DNA from 2 places in the Paenibacillus sp. GCM10027628 genome. Region 1 is predicted to be linked to the other one. Evidence: riboswitches for the same ligand, from Rfam matches in the RefSeq annotation. Region 1 holds a riboswitch; the other holds the start of a gene.

Region 1 (6,427 bases):
AGCCGGGGATCGGCTTCATTAGCTGAACCCCGCCTTCAAGATCGGCGAGTCCTTGATCGACTTTCAGAAAAGGCACGATGCCTTTCTTCTCCCAGAGATAATCGGCGGTAAATTGCCCGTCAATGAATCGATCCATTGTGTTCTCAAATAAGATCGCCCCCAAAATGTACCGAGAATCAAAGGCGGAACTTTTTATAATACGCGTTCTCATCTCGTGAACCAATTCATACATCTCTTCTTCATTGGAATATCTGTTTTCTTTAATGCCGTATTGCAGCAGAGCTTTAGGCGTACTTCCGCCACTTTGGTCTAACGCTGCTATAAAGCCCTTTCCCGTATGGATTCGATCCAATTGCTTTGTATTCATGAATGTTTCTCCTTCCCTCTCGTGGAATGATTGGACTCTCGAATCCTTTTATTATAGCACTTTTAAACCGTAATAAATCCATTAGCCCCAAATTTTGCAAACATTTTGCGTACCCTATTGAGTAAACATTATTCGTCTAATTGTTGCATTTTTGTGTATTTTCAGACAGAAACCAACAAAGAATCCTGTTAAGCTTGATTTATCATATAAAAGGTGGGGTTATTATGGTCCAAGTGATATGGGTACTTATTGTGATCCTTTTCTTGTTGGGCGCTTCCATTCATGACGGCCATAATGATCCACACGACAGTTAAGCTTATAACAAAACGAAGAAACCGCGCTATCTCCGTCTACAGTGATTGACGAGCATCCTCCTTATACTTTTGAATAAATCAACTAAAAATGTTCCAACATAAGCTTGTAATTCTTGTAAAGGAGTGACCGAGCTGGAACAACCCGAAAAGCATGAGCCAACAATCGCACCAGGTATGAATATGCATGATCCACTTGAAGAGAAAGCGACCGAAGAGGAAATTGAGAAAGGTGACTCTACTACAGTAACTCGCCTTTACTTGGATCGAACATCCGAGGATTAGGAATGTAATCTCGTTTCCTTCTCCGAAATGTATCTTGTAAGAAGAGGGAAAACCTCTTCTTTTTTTCATTTATTCCTCTGGTGCGACGATCGAAACGGCTTGTTGGACACTAAGCCCAATTCAGTAAAGGCAAGCATCCATCTCCTTTTTAGATGCATAGGTTGTTGTATCATTTCGTTGGAGGCGATTATTCAATGAGTTATTCCCCACAAACACATTATTATCATCCACACCATCCTCATCCTCACCACATGCACCCGCATTATCACCATATGCACCCGTATCATCCCCATTATCATATGCATATGCATCATCCGCATCACCATCATCCGATAGCCATTTATCCGGTTCCATATCCGCACCCGCATCACTATCCAACTACGTATCAAGGAAGGTAAGGTGGACAGTTACAAACAGGTCTCTGACATGGTGAATATCAAGGATAACAACCACCTATGCTGCACTGCTCTACCTAACCCCCGCTCATAAACAGGACTCAAATTGTTCAATTGTGCTGAATAATCCTCCTCGATTGGCAAATACTATAGGTCGTTATAATTTCAAAATCTGGAGGAGCTGTACAATGAAACACATCGTTAGAGATCATGTGGCAAGTGAAGCGGGTATATCAGAATTTCAAGCTGAGAAGGCCGTTGAGGCTGTAGTAGATTATTTCAAAACCAGACTTTCAGTTGATGTTAACAACGAAATACAAGGTGTCTTAAATGGCGTAGATCGCCATGAAAATGACTAACTCCCGTTAAAGGGAGTTTTTCTTTTTTTCATAGCTTGGCCAGGGATTTGCTCATAAACTTACCGGAACTGCATATAATGTATGGCTTGAATCCCCCATTGTGAGGTGTTGCCAGGTGTTCCGAATTTACGTCATTGACAGTGACGAAAGAACGATTGAGCTATCTTTCAAAGATTCGAAGGAATTATATAGATTTGCAGACGTTTTTATTGATCATGGCTACAAAGTACTCATCGAAAAAGATAATCAACATGAAGCTTTCCAGATGGAGAGGCATACCACGGAGGATTCGCTAATAAACGAATGAATTTTATCCGTTTTGTAAATAAATGAAAAAATCCCTGTCTTGTTGTTGCATTACTGCAGCAAAACAGGGATTTTTTGCAGACAATTATGAACTTTTCAGACTAGCGGTTGCCGAATCGTCTCCCTTGCCGCGGCTCATCAACCATAAGGTGAACCAGATAAGGAGAAATCCGAGCAGTTGTCCAAGTGTCAAAGGCTGGTGGAATACAATCCAATTAATCAGCACACCGACTGCAGGGAAAGCAAGTTCAGCCAACGTAGCAAAAAAAGCTTTCGTCGATGATAAACCTTTATAATAGAGCAGCATGCTCAGCAACCCTGGAAAAAACGCCTGAAACAGCAGATTCACGGCCAACAACGCAAGCCCGCCGGATGTGCCTTTCAGTTGCCAAGCGTCACCACTGGCCAAAAGAACAATGGTCAATAGGGGGATCGCCAGCAAAAATCGCAGCGAAGTGACGACTGGGAAATCCAATTTCTTCTGGAGCAGAAATTTCCCCATGACCGTAGATCCTCCCCACAAGCTTGCTGCGAGAATCGAGAACAAACAGCTCAGTGTCCCCAAATTCTTGAAACCAAGGGCAGGTGATGCAAAACCGAATGTCAACAAATACGTACCTAACAGAGCTGCAAGGATATAGAGAAAAAACTTGGAAGGCAAAGCCTCTTTAAGCATCAATCTAGCTAAAATAATTGCGAATAAGGGCTGCAGCTTTTGAAGCAATAGGATTGCATTCGCACTGCCATGGGCAAAAGCGGAAGTAAATAAGATGGTTGCAATGGCAGAGCCGCCCCACGAGATGAAGAGCAGAGCCCCGATGACGGCTAACGTTAGCTTGCCGGTTAAGGTTCGGCGGTGTTTAATCAATACAGGCAGAGCATAACAAGCTAGTAACAGATGCTCAATGAAGACGATCTGAGCGGATGTGAAGCTTTTAAGCAACAGGATTCGGAATAACGGATCCAGTCCCCATAACGTAGCTCCAAGCGCAATATACCAGATTCCGTTCATTCCCGCGATTCGCGATGATTTCATTGCCAAACTCTTGCTTTTAAAATTTACTGCATTATCCAATTCAAAAACCTCCAATGTGTTTTGCTTTTGCAAAACAAGTTTTGAATTGAACCTTCTGAAAGAAACAATGCCCCCGCTAGACATTCAACGGGGGCATTGACAAACAGACCTGTTAAAAATGTTATTTTTAACAAGCTGCTCTTCACCTTCTCCCATCCGGACTATAACCGTCGGCCTTGGAGTTTCACCAAGTCAGTCCCAGCCTTGTGAGCCGGGAGTCGCGGGCTTGAGATACACGTAAGTATCTTCACCGCCGGTAGGGAATTACACCCTGCCCCGAAGATTCAATTATGAAATTGTGTTGTAAACACTTACTTTATACAAGTAACGTTAAAATAGATATTAGCACCATAAATTGAAAAATGCAAGGATTTTTCATAGAGGCTCTTGAGCATGCTATGGAAAGATGGTTATCATCGTAACACACATGTGGGGATGTTGTCGCTAACGATATTTTTCATCTTTACAGATGAGTTGATGGAGGATTGACGGGTTTTCGCACCGTGCATGGCCTTGTGCCTTGTATATGTAGAACAAAACTAAAAAGCCGTCTTTCTCGTTGCCATGACGAGCAAGACGGCTTTTATTGCGACGATTTATTTGTCTCGGATCGGACCTGAATCATCTTTACCTAAGATTTGCGTTAATTCTTTCAAGAACATGTTAATATCCTTGAATTGCCGGTAAACCGAAGCAAAGCGAATGTAAGCCACTTCATCAACCGGGTACAATTGCTCCATGACGAGCTCGCCGATGGCCAAGCTGTCTACTTCCGCATGAGCGGTGTTGCGAAGCTGCATTTCCACTTCTGAGACAATGACCTCCAGCCGCTCCATCGATACGGGTCGTTTTTCGCAAGCACGAATCAAACCTCGCAGTACTTTCTCTCGACTAAATTCTTCCCGACTGCCGTCCTTCTTAATCACGATGAGCGGTGTTTCTTCCACCATCTCGAATGTCGTGAACCGGCGCGCGCATTTCTCGCACTCTCGGCGGCGGCGAATCGACTTGTTTTCGTTTGCAGATCGGGAATCGAGCACTTTCGTACCGTTATAGTCACAGAACGGACATCTCATTCGCTCTCTTCTCTCCTTTCTTTCCTGGCGTATTACCAGATGTTACTTGTTATGATCCATACAGAAACGCACATAATACAGTTACCAACGACAAGGAGGTGAACAGACATGGGCGCAGGACAATCCCGCAGCAACAATGTTTTAGTTGTTCCTCAAGCTAATGCAGCGTTGGACCAGTTGAAATACGAGGTAGCACAAGAACTGGGTATCGCTATCCCTCAGGATGGATACATGGGTAATATGGCTACTCGTGATGCTGGTGCAATCGGTGGTAACATTACTCGTCGCCTGGTGCAAATTGCAGAGCAATCCCTGGCTGGTCAATTCAAGTAATCTTGAATCCTAACCTCTGATTTCTGCAAACAAGAAGTATTGGACTTTACGCTCCGTTAAGGAGCTAGTCCAATGCTTCTTTGTTTTGGGCTCGAGCTTGATCATTCCACTGCTCCCCATACAGCTTCGTATACTTTTCATAATAATATAACACTCGCTGTACATAATGCCGCGTCTCGCCAAACGGAATTTGGCTGATATTGGCTTCTGTACCGTCCCAAATTTCATTTTGCTTCCATTTATTCACATTACCCTGGCCGGCATTATAAGCGGCGATCGCATAAATCAAATTCCCGCTATAATGTTTGGTTAGCCAATTCAAATACCAGGCACCAAGGTTGATGTTGACTTCCGCATTACGCAAATCTTCCTGTGATTGAGGCCCTAAATTGCCGGATTCCACGATCCACGCAGCCGTTTCCGGCATAAGCTGCATGAGGCCGATAGCCCCTTTATGCGATTCCAAATGAACCTTATAATTCGTTTCAACCCTAATAATGGCTGCAATCAAAAATGGGTCTATATGATGTTTCGCCGCGCTTTGGCGGATTTCCTTCTCGAAGTAAATGGGATACAGTTTTCTTCCGATAAATGTACTATTCATGAACAGGATCAGGACAAAACAGATCAGCAGAAGAGCGAAAACCCGCTTCTTGCGAAAAAATGTCATGAAAGCCCCTTCCTTATCCAAAACTGGTCGATCAATAGGCTTGTCTCTTCCCTAGTTCCACTATTATCAATCACAATATCGGCCAGCTCGCGCTTTTCTTCGATCGACATTTGGGCGGCTAGCCTTTCCTGTGCAGACACCTCTGTTAGACCGTCACGCTGAATAAGTCTTGCGAGCTGCACGTCTCTAGGTACATATACAACCATTACTTCTTGAAACATCGCAACGAGGCCGGATTCGTACAGCAGCGGCACATCGACAACAACCAATTTCTCCGGGTGTTCACGCTCCGCCGTTTCCATCTGTGCTCGCATCAACGCACGGATCGGCGGATGAAGCAAATTTTCCAATTGTTTGCGCGCTGACGCATCTGCAAAGACGATCTCGCCAAGTTTTTTGCGGTTCAAAGATCCATCCGGATGTAGAACCGCTTGTCCAAAATGCCCAGCAACCCTTTCCAGAACAGGGCTGCCGGGCTCAACAACATCGCGGGCTAATTGGTCCGCATCAACTAATATGGCGCCGCGGCTGACCAGCATAGCACTTACCGTACTTTTGCCGCAAGCGATACCTCCAGTTAACCCGATATTCATAAGGGGAGCTCCTTCGTGTTTTCCGCCAGGAAAACGATCATCGTCAGCTTACGTTAGAACATTTTCATAATACCCATCAAAATCAAGACACATCCCGGAAGAACCGACAGCTTCTTCATCCAATTCATCTCCGCATAGCGGAAACCGATGCGGAGTCCGATGGCGATGAACGTACCGCTGGATAAAGCAATAACCGATGCCGTCAATAAAGGAACGAATCCAATCAGAGCAGCTCCTATGCCGGCACCAAATGCATCTAATGAAAGCGCCAAGCCAAGTAGCGTAGCTTCAGAGGCCGAAATGTTGCCCGAGCGGTCCACGTCCGCAATGGAGGGCGTCCGCAAAATTTGGATGACAAGACCGAATCGTTTTAATTCGATATTCAAAATCTCTTTCGTCCTCTGGAGCGTATCCAGCGAATGTACCTGGAGTTCGCCCGTCTGTTTGGAATCGTCCATGTCCTGGGCTTCATGAGCCTTTTGCTGCCTCATCTGCACCAATGCCCAAATGCCGATCCCAATAAGAATCAAAGCGCCTATGCGTTTGGCAACCATCGGACTCATGAATGAAGACATCAAGACTCCGATTTGCATGGAGGCAAATATAATAATTCCCGACCAAAGCGAAATAATGCCGATGGAGAGGAACGGAATTCGG
Region 2 (6,427 bases), on a different contig from region 1:
CTGTGATGGACAGCAAAACGCGACTCAGCTTAACGAAGCCTGTCGATGGTACTCGGCAACCGAAATAAGAGCGAAAAAAAGGACATGGAACCATCCTGTCCTTTTTGCTGTTTTGTCGAAGAAGTGTATTGTCAAAACCGCTTCCCTTATGGTACGTTTAATAGAAATGCCCTTAAAGTAGCTTCGGCGGAATATTGGAATAGCAATGTGTAGGAAGAGGGGAAAACAAAGCTATGTATTTGCACGGTACGAGTAAAATAAATGATCAAGGCCACCTCGAAATTGGCGGTGTCGACACGACTAAGCTGGTTGCCGAGTATGGTTCACCCTTATATGTTTATGATGAAGCGCTTGTACGTCAGCGCTGTAGAGAATTTGTAGAAGCTTTTCAGGCTTCCGGTTTAAAATTTCAAGTAGCTTATGCCAGCAAAGCATTTTGCGTTATGGCGATGTGCCGCATCGTCAGCGAAGAAGGGATGTCGCTGGATGTTGTCTCCGATGGCGAGCTGTTTACGGCGCTGCAAGCAGGATTCCCGGCAGACCGGATCCACTTTCATGGCAATAACAAAACCCCGGACGAAATCGCGATGGCGATCGACGCCAAAATCGGCTGTTTCGTGGTCGACAATTTCATCGAGCTTCACCTGCTGAATACAATAGCCTTTGAGAAACGCCAAAAAGTGAAGATTTTGCTGCGGATTACACCGGGTGTAGAGGCGCATACGCACGAATATATTTCGACAGGACAAATCGATTCCAAATTCGGTTTCGATTTGGGGAACGGTTCCGCATTCCGTGCCGTTCAAGAAGCTTCGCAATTAAGCAATTTGGAGCTTCTAGGCGTACATTCCCATATCGGTTCGCAAATTTTTGAAGTTGACGGGTTCCGTATCGCGGCTGAGAAAGTAGCTGATTTTGCGGTCCAAGTGCGCGGGCAAATCGGGTTTACGTTCAAAGTAATCAATCTTGGCGGCGGTTTTGGCATTCGCTACGTGGAAGGAAACACGCCGCTTCCTGTTGCGGTATACGTCAAAGCAATCACAGACGCAATTAAAGAAAACTTCGGGAAGAACGATTACCCGCTGCCTGAAATTTGGGTAGAGCCGGGCCGCAGCATTGTTGGCGACGCGGGAACTACGCTTTATAGCGTGGGAACAACCAAAGACATTCCAGGCGTTCGCAAGTATGTAGCCGTAGATGGCGGGATGACCGACAATCCGCGTCCAGCCTTGTACGAGTCTGAGTATGAAGCGATGCTGGCTAACCGAGCTACCGAAGTCCCTGAAGAGGTCGTATCCATTGCCGGCAAATGCTGTGAAAGCGGCGATATGCTAATCTGGGATCTCAAATTGCCTAAAGTTAACGTAGGCGATGTGCTGGCTGTATCCTGCACAGGAGCTTACAACTATGCCATGGCAAGCAACTACAATCGTATCCGCCGTCCGGCTGTTGTATTTGTAAAAGAGGGTCAAAGCGATCTCGTCGTAAAACGCGAATCTTTTGACAACATTGTCAGTAACGATGTGATTCCTGCAAGAATGAAACAAGTTAGCGGAACCGTTTAAGATCATTGATTTGAGCGAAGAAACCAGGAGCCGAACTCCAGGTTTCTTTTTTGTTGTATAGAAGATCATAGAGCAGTCTTTCCCAGGCCACCTTAAACGAATAAGCGCAGCTTGCTTTGCGCATAGTAAAGTTCGACGCAGGATACCAGCAGAGTAGGGAGAGAATCACGATGGCTAAAAGCAAAGGTCAACAAAAAGCTCACGGAATTGGACAAGTAGAAGACCAATTGAATAATCAGGCGCAAGCTGCGGAGGAAATGCAAGGGCTTAATGAAGCCGATCAGCATGTAATTGCAGCGGCGCAAGAAGAAAGCTCGGAACTGAATGAAGTCATTGAACGAGAAATAACTTGAAGGCATGTATGGTTAAGGGCGAATAGGAGCAAAGAACCACCATCTTCGAATGAAGAGCCGGTGGTTTTTTTGCGTGGATGAGCAGGAGTTTCCTGAAAAAGTAGGCTCCGGTTTGTGAAATGGACGCATTCATAGTAGAATAAGGTATTATTGTCTAAAAGGAGTGGACCTCACATGGCCAAACAAGCAAAAATTAAACTCGCAGGCGGCGGAGAAGTCGTTATCGACCTTTTCGAAAACGATGCACCGAATACGGTTGCCAACTTTGAAAAACTAGCAAACTCCGGTTTTTACAACGGACTTGTCTTCCACCGTGTCATTCCTGGATTCGTCGCACAAGGCGGTTGTCCATCCGGTACGGGCACAGGGGGTCCTGGCTACCAAATCAACTGTGAAATCAACCCGAACAAACATGAGCGCGGAACACTCGCAATGGCTCATGCAGGCAGAAACACAGGCGGCAGCCAATTCTACATCTGCTACGCACCACAGCCGCACCTTGATGGTCAACATACGGTTTTCGGTAAAGTAACGAAAGGTATGGAGCTTGTCGATGCGTTCAAAGGCAGAGATTTGATGGAGAAAGTTGAAGTTGTTGAAGCATAGTTCATAAGCAAAAATAAGGCTGCCCACAGGTTCGAAAAACCCGTGAGACAGCCTTTGCTTTAACTAAGCAAGCGAGTTGAGCATAGATGGTGGAGATTCCTATCCCGTCCTTCTGAAAAAAGACCTTGCTTTTTCCAAGACCTAGTGATAAATTCATAACCAAAGAAATCTGTTTCTCGCGAGAGTTACATGATGACTTTTATAATGTGTGCAACCTTCGGGGCGTGGTGAAATTCCACACCGGCGGTGATACGTTTGGAAGGAAATCCATACTTCCGATCGTTCAGTCCGTGACCCGTTTTGAAGCTCAGCGGTACCTGACATACAGCTTCGCTACGGCTGACCCGGTGCAATTCCGGGACCGACAGTATAGTCTGGATGGGAGAAGGAGAACGCGAATACCAGATTCGCTATGCACGTTTGTACATTTTTTCACATGGACATAAATTCGGCAGGTCTGTCTTTATCGATGGACGGGTCGTTGTTGTTTGATTTGAGCAAAAATGTGGACAAACGCGTGTAGATGAAGCTTCTTCGTGTTACCTACAATCTCTAGCCCCTATCCTATACTGGATGGGGCTTTTTTGCATTCGATTTTTACTTAGGAACGAGGGGTGGACGTCACGCAGTTATTAAATGACGAAGCCTACATGCGGCTCGCGCTGCAAATGGCGCAGAGTGCGCTTGGGCAGACGGGGATTAACCCTGTTGTCGGGTGCGTCCTCGTGAAGGATGGACGCATCGTCGGTATGGGAGCGCACCTGAAGCGTGGGCAAGGACACGCGGAAGTGCTCGCCTTGCAGATGGCCGGCGAGGAAGCGAAGGGCAGTACGGCTTATGTGACACTGGAGCCGTGCAGCCACTACGGGAAGACGCCGCCATGCAGCGACCGGCTCATCGAAGCCGGCGTGACGCGAGTCGTCGTCGCCGGTACCGATCCGAACCCTCAGGTCGCGGGTTCGGGCATTGCCAAGCTGCGCGCCCACGGCGTAGACGTGACCGTCGGGCTGCTGGAATCGGAAGCCTCGGCCATGAACGAGGCTTACAATAAGTTTATCGTCACGCGCATGCCCTTCGTGACGCTCAAGACGGCGAGCACGCTCGACGGCCGGATCGCCTCGAAGACCGGCGACAGCAAGTGGATCACGTCCGAGGCGTCGCGAGCCTTTGTCCATACCCTGCGCCACCGGCATCAGGGGATCATGGTCGGCGTTGACACCGTCATCGCCGACGACCCGCAGCTGAGCGCGCGCGGCGACGTACCGGCTGTGCAGCCGGTACGGATCGTCGCGGACTCGCAGCTGCGCATCCCGCCGGGCGCCCGCGTGCTGCAGGAGCAGGATCGTCAGCCGACGATCCTGCTCGCGAGCGCACAGGCGCCCGCTGAGCGGCGTGCCGCGCTGGAAACGCGCGGCATCGAAGTGCTCACCTGCGGCGACGGCCCGCAGGTGGATCTAACGCTCGCCATGCGTCAGCTCGGCGAGCGCGAGATCGGCTCCATCCTCCTCGAGGGTGGAGGCCGATTGAACGGCGCCATGCTAGAGCGGCGCCTGATCGACAAGCTGGTGCTGATGTACGCGCCGAAAATTATCGGCGGCGGCAGCCTGGCACCAGGGAATTTCAACTTCGCCGGCTTCGCGAAGATGGCGGAGGCGATTGAGCTCGACCGCGTGAAGGTCGAGCAGTTCGGTCCCGATATTAGCATTACCGGCTATCCGATCTACAAGGGATGAATATCGAAAGAATGGAGGGCTGGCATGTTTACCGGCATTATTGAAGAAATCGGCCGCATGCGCCGCATCCATAGTCAAGGACAAGCGATGGTGTTGACGATAGGCGCCAAGAAAGTGCTCGAAGACGTTCATCTTGGCGACAGCATCGCCGTTAATGGGGTTTGCTTGACGGTGATTGCTTTTGACACGGATTCCTTTTCCGTGGACGTGATGCCTGAAACGTACCGCAAAACCAATCTGCGCAAGCTGCAAACCGGCACACGCGTCAATTTGGAGAGGGCCATGGCAGCAAACGGACGCTTCGGCGGACATATCGTTCAAGGACATGTTGACACGACGGCGACGATAAGCTCCCGTACCCCCGAAGAAAATGCGGTTGTCTACCGGTTTGAACCGGAGAACAAGCAAATTTTCAAATATATCATTGCAGGCGGCTCGATCACGATCGATGGCATTAGTCTTACGGTTGTGAACGTGACGGACCGTGAGGTTTCGGTCTCCATCATCCCGCATACGCTTGCGCAAACCGTACTTTACGATAAAAAAGCCGGAGATACGGTGAATATCGAGTGCGACGTGCTCGGTAAGTACATGGAGCGTCTTCTCGGATTCGGTCCGTCAGGCGCGGCCGGAGGTCATTCAAGCGGGCAAGGCTCATTATCGGAAAGCTTTTTAGCCGAGCATGGCTTCATGTAGGTTCAGAGTTAGGAGAGATGAACAATGACTGACATACGTTTTAATTTGATAGAAGAAGCGATTTCCGATCTCATGCTGGGCAAAGTCATTATCGTTGTGGATGATGAGGATCGTGAAAATGAAGGGGATTTTATCGCGCTCGCGGATAAGGCGACTCCTGAAGTGATCAATTTTATGATTAAAGTAGGTCGTGGCCTCGTGTGCGTGCCGATTACCGAAGAGCGGGCGCAAGAGCTTGACCTCCCGCCGATGGTCGCTCGCAATACAGACTACCATGGCACAGCATTTACCGTTTCTGTCGATCATGTCGAGACGAGCACCGGAATTTCTGCCCATGAACGTTCTCGTACGGTCCAGGCGTTAATCGATGCCCGAACGAGACCGCAAGACTTCCGCAGACCCGGTCATATTTTTCCGTTGATAGCCAAAAAAGGCGGCGTGCTCCGCAGAGCAGGGCATACCGAGGCCGCAGTCGACCTGGCCAAAATGTGCGGCTCTTATCCGGCAGCTGTCATCTGTGAAGTGATTAAAGAAGACGGTACGATGGCACGTGTACCTGATCTTATGGAAATCGCAGCCGAGCATGAGCTGCGCATCATTACGATTCAGGATTTGATTCATTACCGGAATCAAAAGGAGAAGCTCGTCGAGCGTGAAGTGGAGATCAAGCTGCCGACCGATTTTGGCACATTCAAAGCAATTGCCTATACCAATCAGTTGGACAATAAAGAGCATGTGGCGCTGGTAAAGGGAACGATCGACCCCGAAAAACCGACTTTGGTGCGCGTACACTCCGAATGTTTGACCGGCGATGTGTTCCATTCGCACCGCTGTGATTGCGGCCCGCAACTCGATGCTGCATTAAAACAGATTGATGAAGAAGGCAATGGTGTATTATTATATATGCGTCAGGAAGGTCGCGGCATCGGCCTGATCAATAAATTGAAAGCCTATGCGCTGCAGGAGCAGGGATTCGACACGGTTGAGGCGAATATTAAGCTTGGCTTTGCTCCGGATCTTCGGGATTACGGCATCGGGGCGCAAATTTTAAAAGATCTCGGTATTCGCCAACTTCGCCTTCTGACCAACAATCCACGCAAAATTAAAGGCTTAGAGGGCTACGGCCTTGAGGTTGTCGAGCGGGTAGCCATTCAAATGGAAAGCAAAGAGCATAACCTGAATTATTTGCAGACCAAAAAGCAAAAACTTGGACACATGCTTGAGTTTCACGACTCCGGCAGCGGCATTTAAATACGGAACTTAAAGAGTGAAAGGGAGAAATCACATGTCAAAAATTTATGAAGGTCATTTAGTCTCGCAAAACTTGAGATACGGCATCGTTGTCGGCCGTTTTAATGAATTTATTACATCCAAGCTGCTGGGCGGCGCTCAAGACGCTTTGAAACGCCACGGCGTTCAAGATGATGAAGTGGAAATCGCCTGGGTGCCTGGTGCTTTTGAAATTCCTTTAATC

Evidence for each region. A riboswitch is a leader RNA that binds a small molecule or an ion and turns the genes downstream of it on or off. The one in region 1 is predicted to bind FMN.
Region 2: it holds a riboswitch for FMN, as region 1 does, so the genes downstream of both, ribD (bifunctional diaminohydroxyphosphoribosylaminopyrimidine deaminase/5-amino-6-(5-phosphoribosylamino)uracil reductase RibD) here and ACFQZT_RS31835 (DMT family transporter) in region 1, are expected to answer to the same signal.

Annotation. Positions count from the first base shown of each region.
Region 1 is NZ_JBHTHA010000052.1:98,982-105,408, forward strand. It holds gene ACFQZT_RS31820 (fructose bisphosphate aldolase) at 1-367, opposite strand, end outside; gene ACFQZT_RS31825 (hypothetical protein) at 1,084-1,317, opposite strand; gene ACFQZT_RS31830 (hypothetical protein) at 1,547-1,717, shown strand; gene ACFQZT_RS31835 (DMT family transporter) at 2,109-3,059, opposite strand; FMN riboswitch at 3,239-3,386, opposite strand; gene nrdR (transcriptional regulator NrdR) at 3,695-4,174, opposite strand; gene ACFQZT_RS31845 (alpha/beta-type small acid-soluble spore protein) at 4,283-4,507, shown strand; gene ACFQZT_RS31850 (lytic transglycosylase domain-containing protein) at 4,572-5,177, opposite strand; gene coaE (dephospho-CoA kinase) at 5,174-5,770, opposite strand; gene ytaF (sporulation membrane protein YtaF) at 5,824-6,427, opposite strand, start outside.
Region 2 is NZ_JBHTHA010000011.1:162,030-168,456, reverse strand. It holds gene ACFQZT_RS12390 (spore germination protein) at 1-68, shown strand, start outside; gene lysA (diaminopimelate decarboxylase) at 234-1,565, shown strand; gene ACFQZT_RS12380 (hypothetical protein) at 1,736-1,918, shown strand; gene ACFQZT_RS12375 (peptidylprolyl isomerase) at 2,093-2,524, shown strand; FMN riboswitch at 2,734-2,918, shown strand; gene ribD (bifunctional diaminohydroxyphosphoribosylaminopyrimidine deaminase/5-amino-6-(5-phosphoribosylamino)uracil reductase RibD) at 3,139-4,257, shown strand; gene ribE (riboflavin synthase) at 4,282-4,953, shown strand; gene ACFQZT_RS12360 (bifunctional 3,4-dihydroxy-2-butanone-4-phosphate synthase/GTP cyclohydrolase II) at 4,978-6,204, shown strand; gene ribH (6,7-dimethyl-8-ribityllumazine synthase) at 6,239-6,427, shown strand, end outside.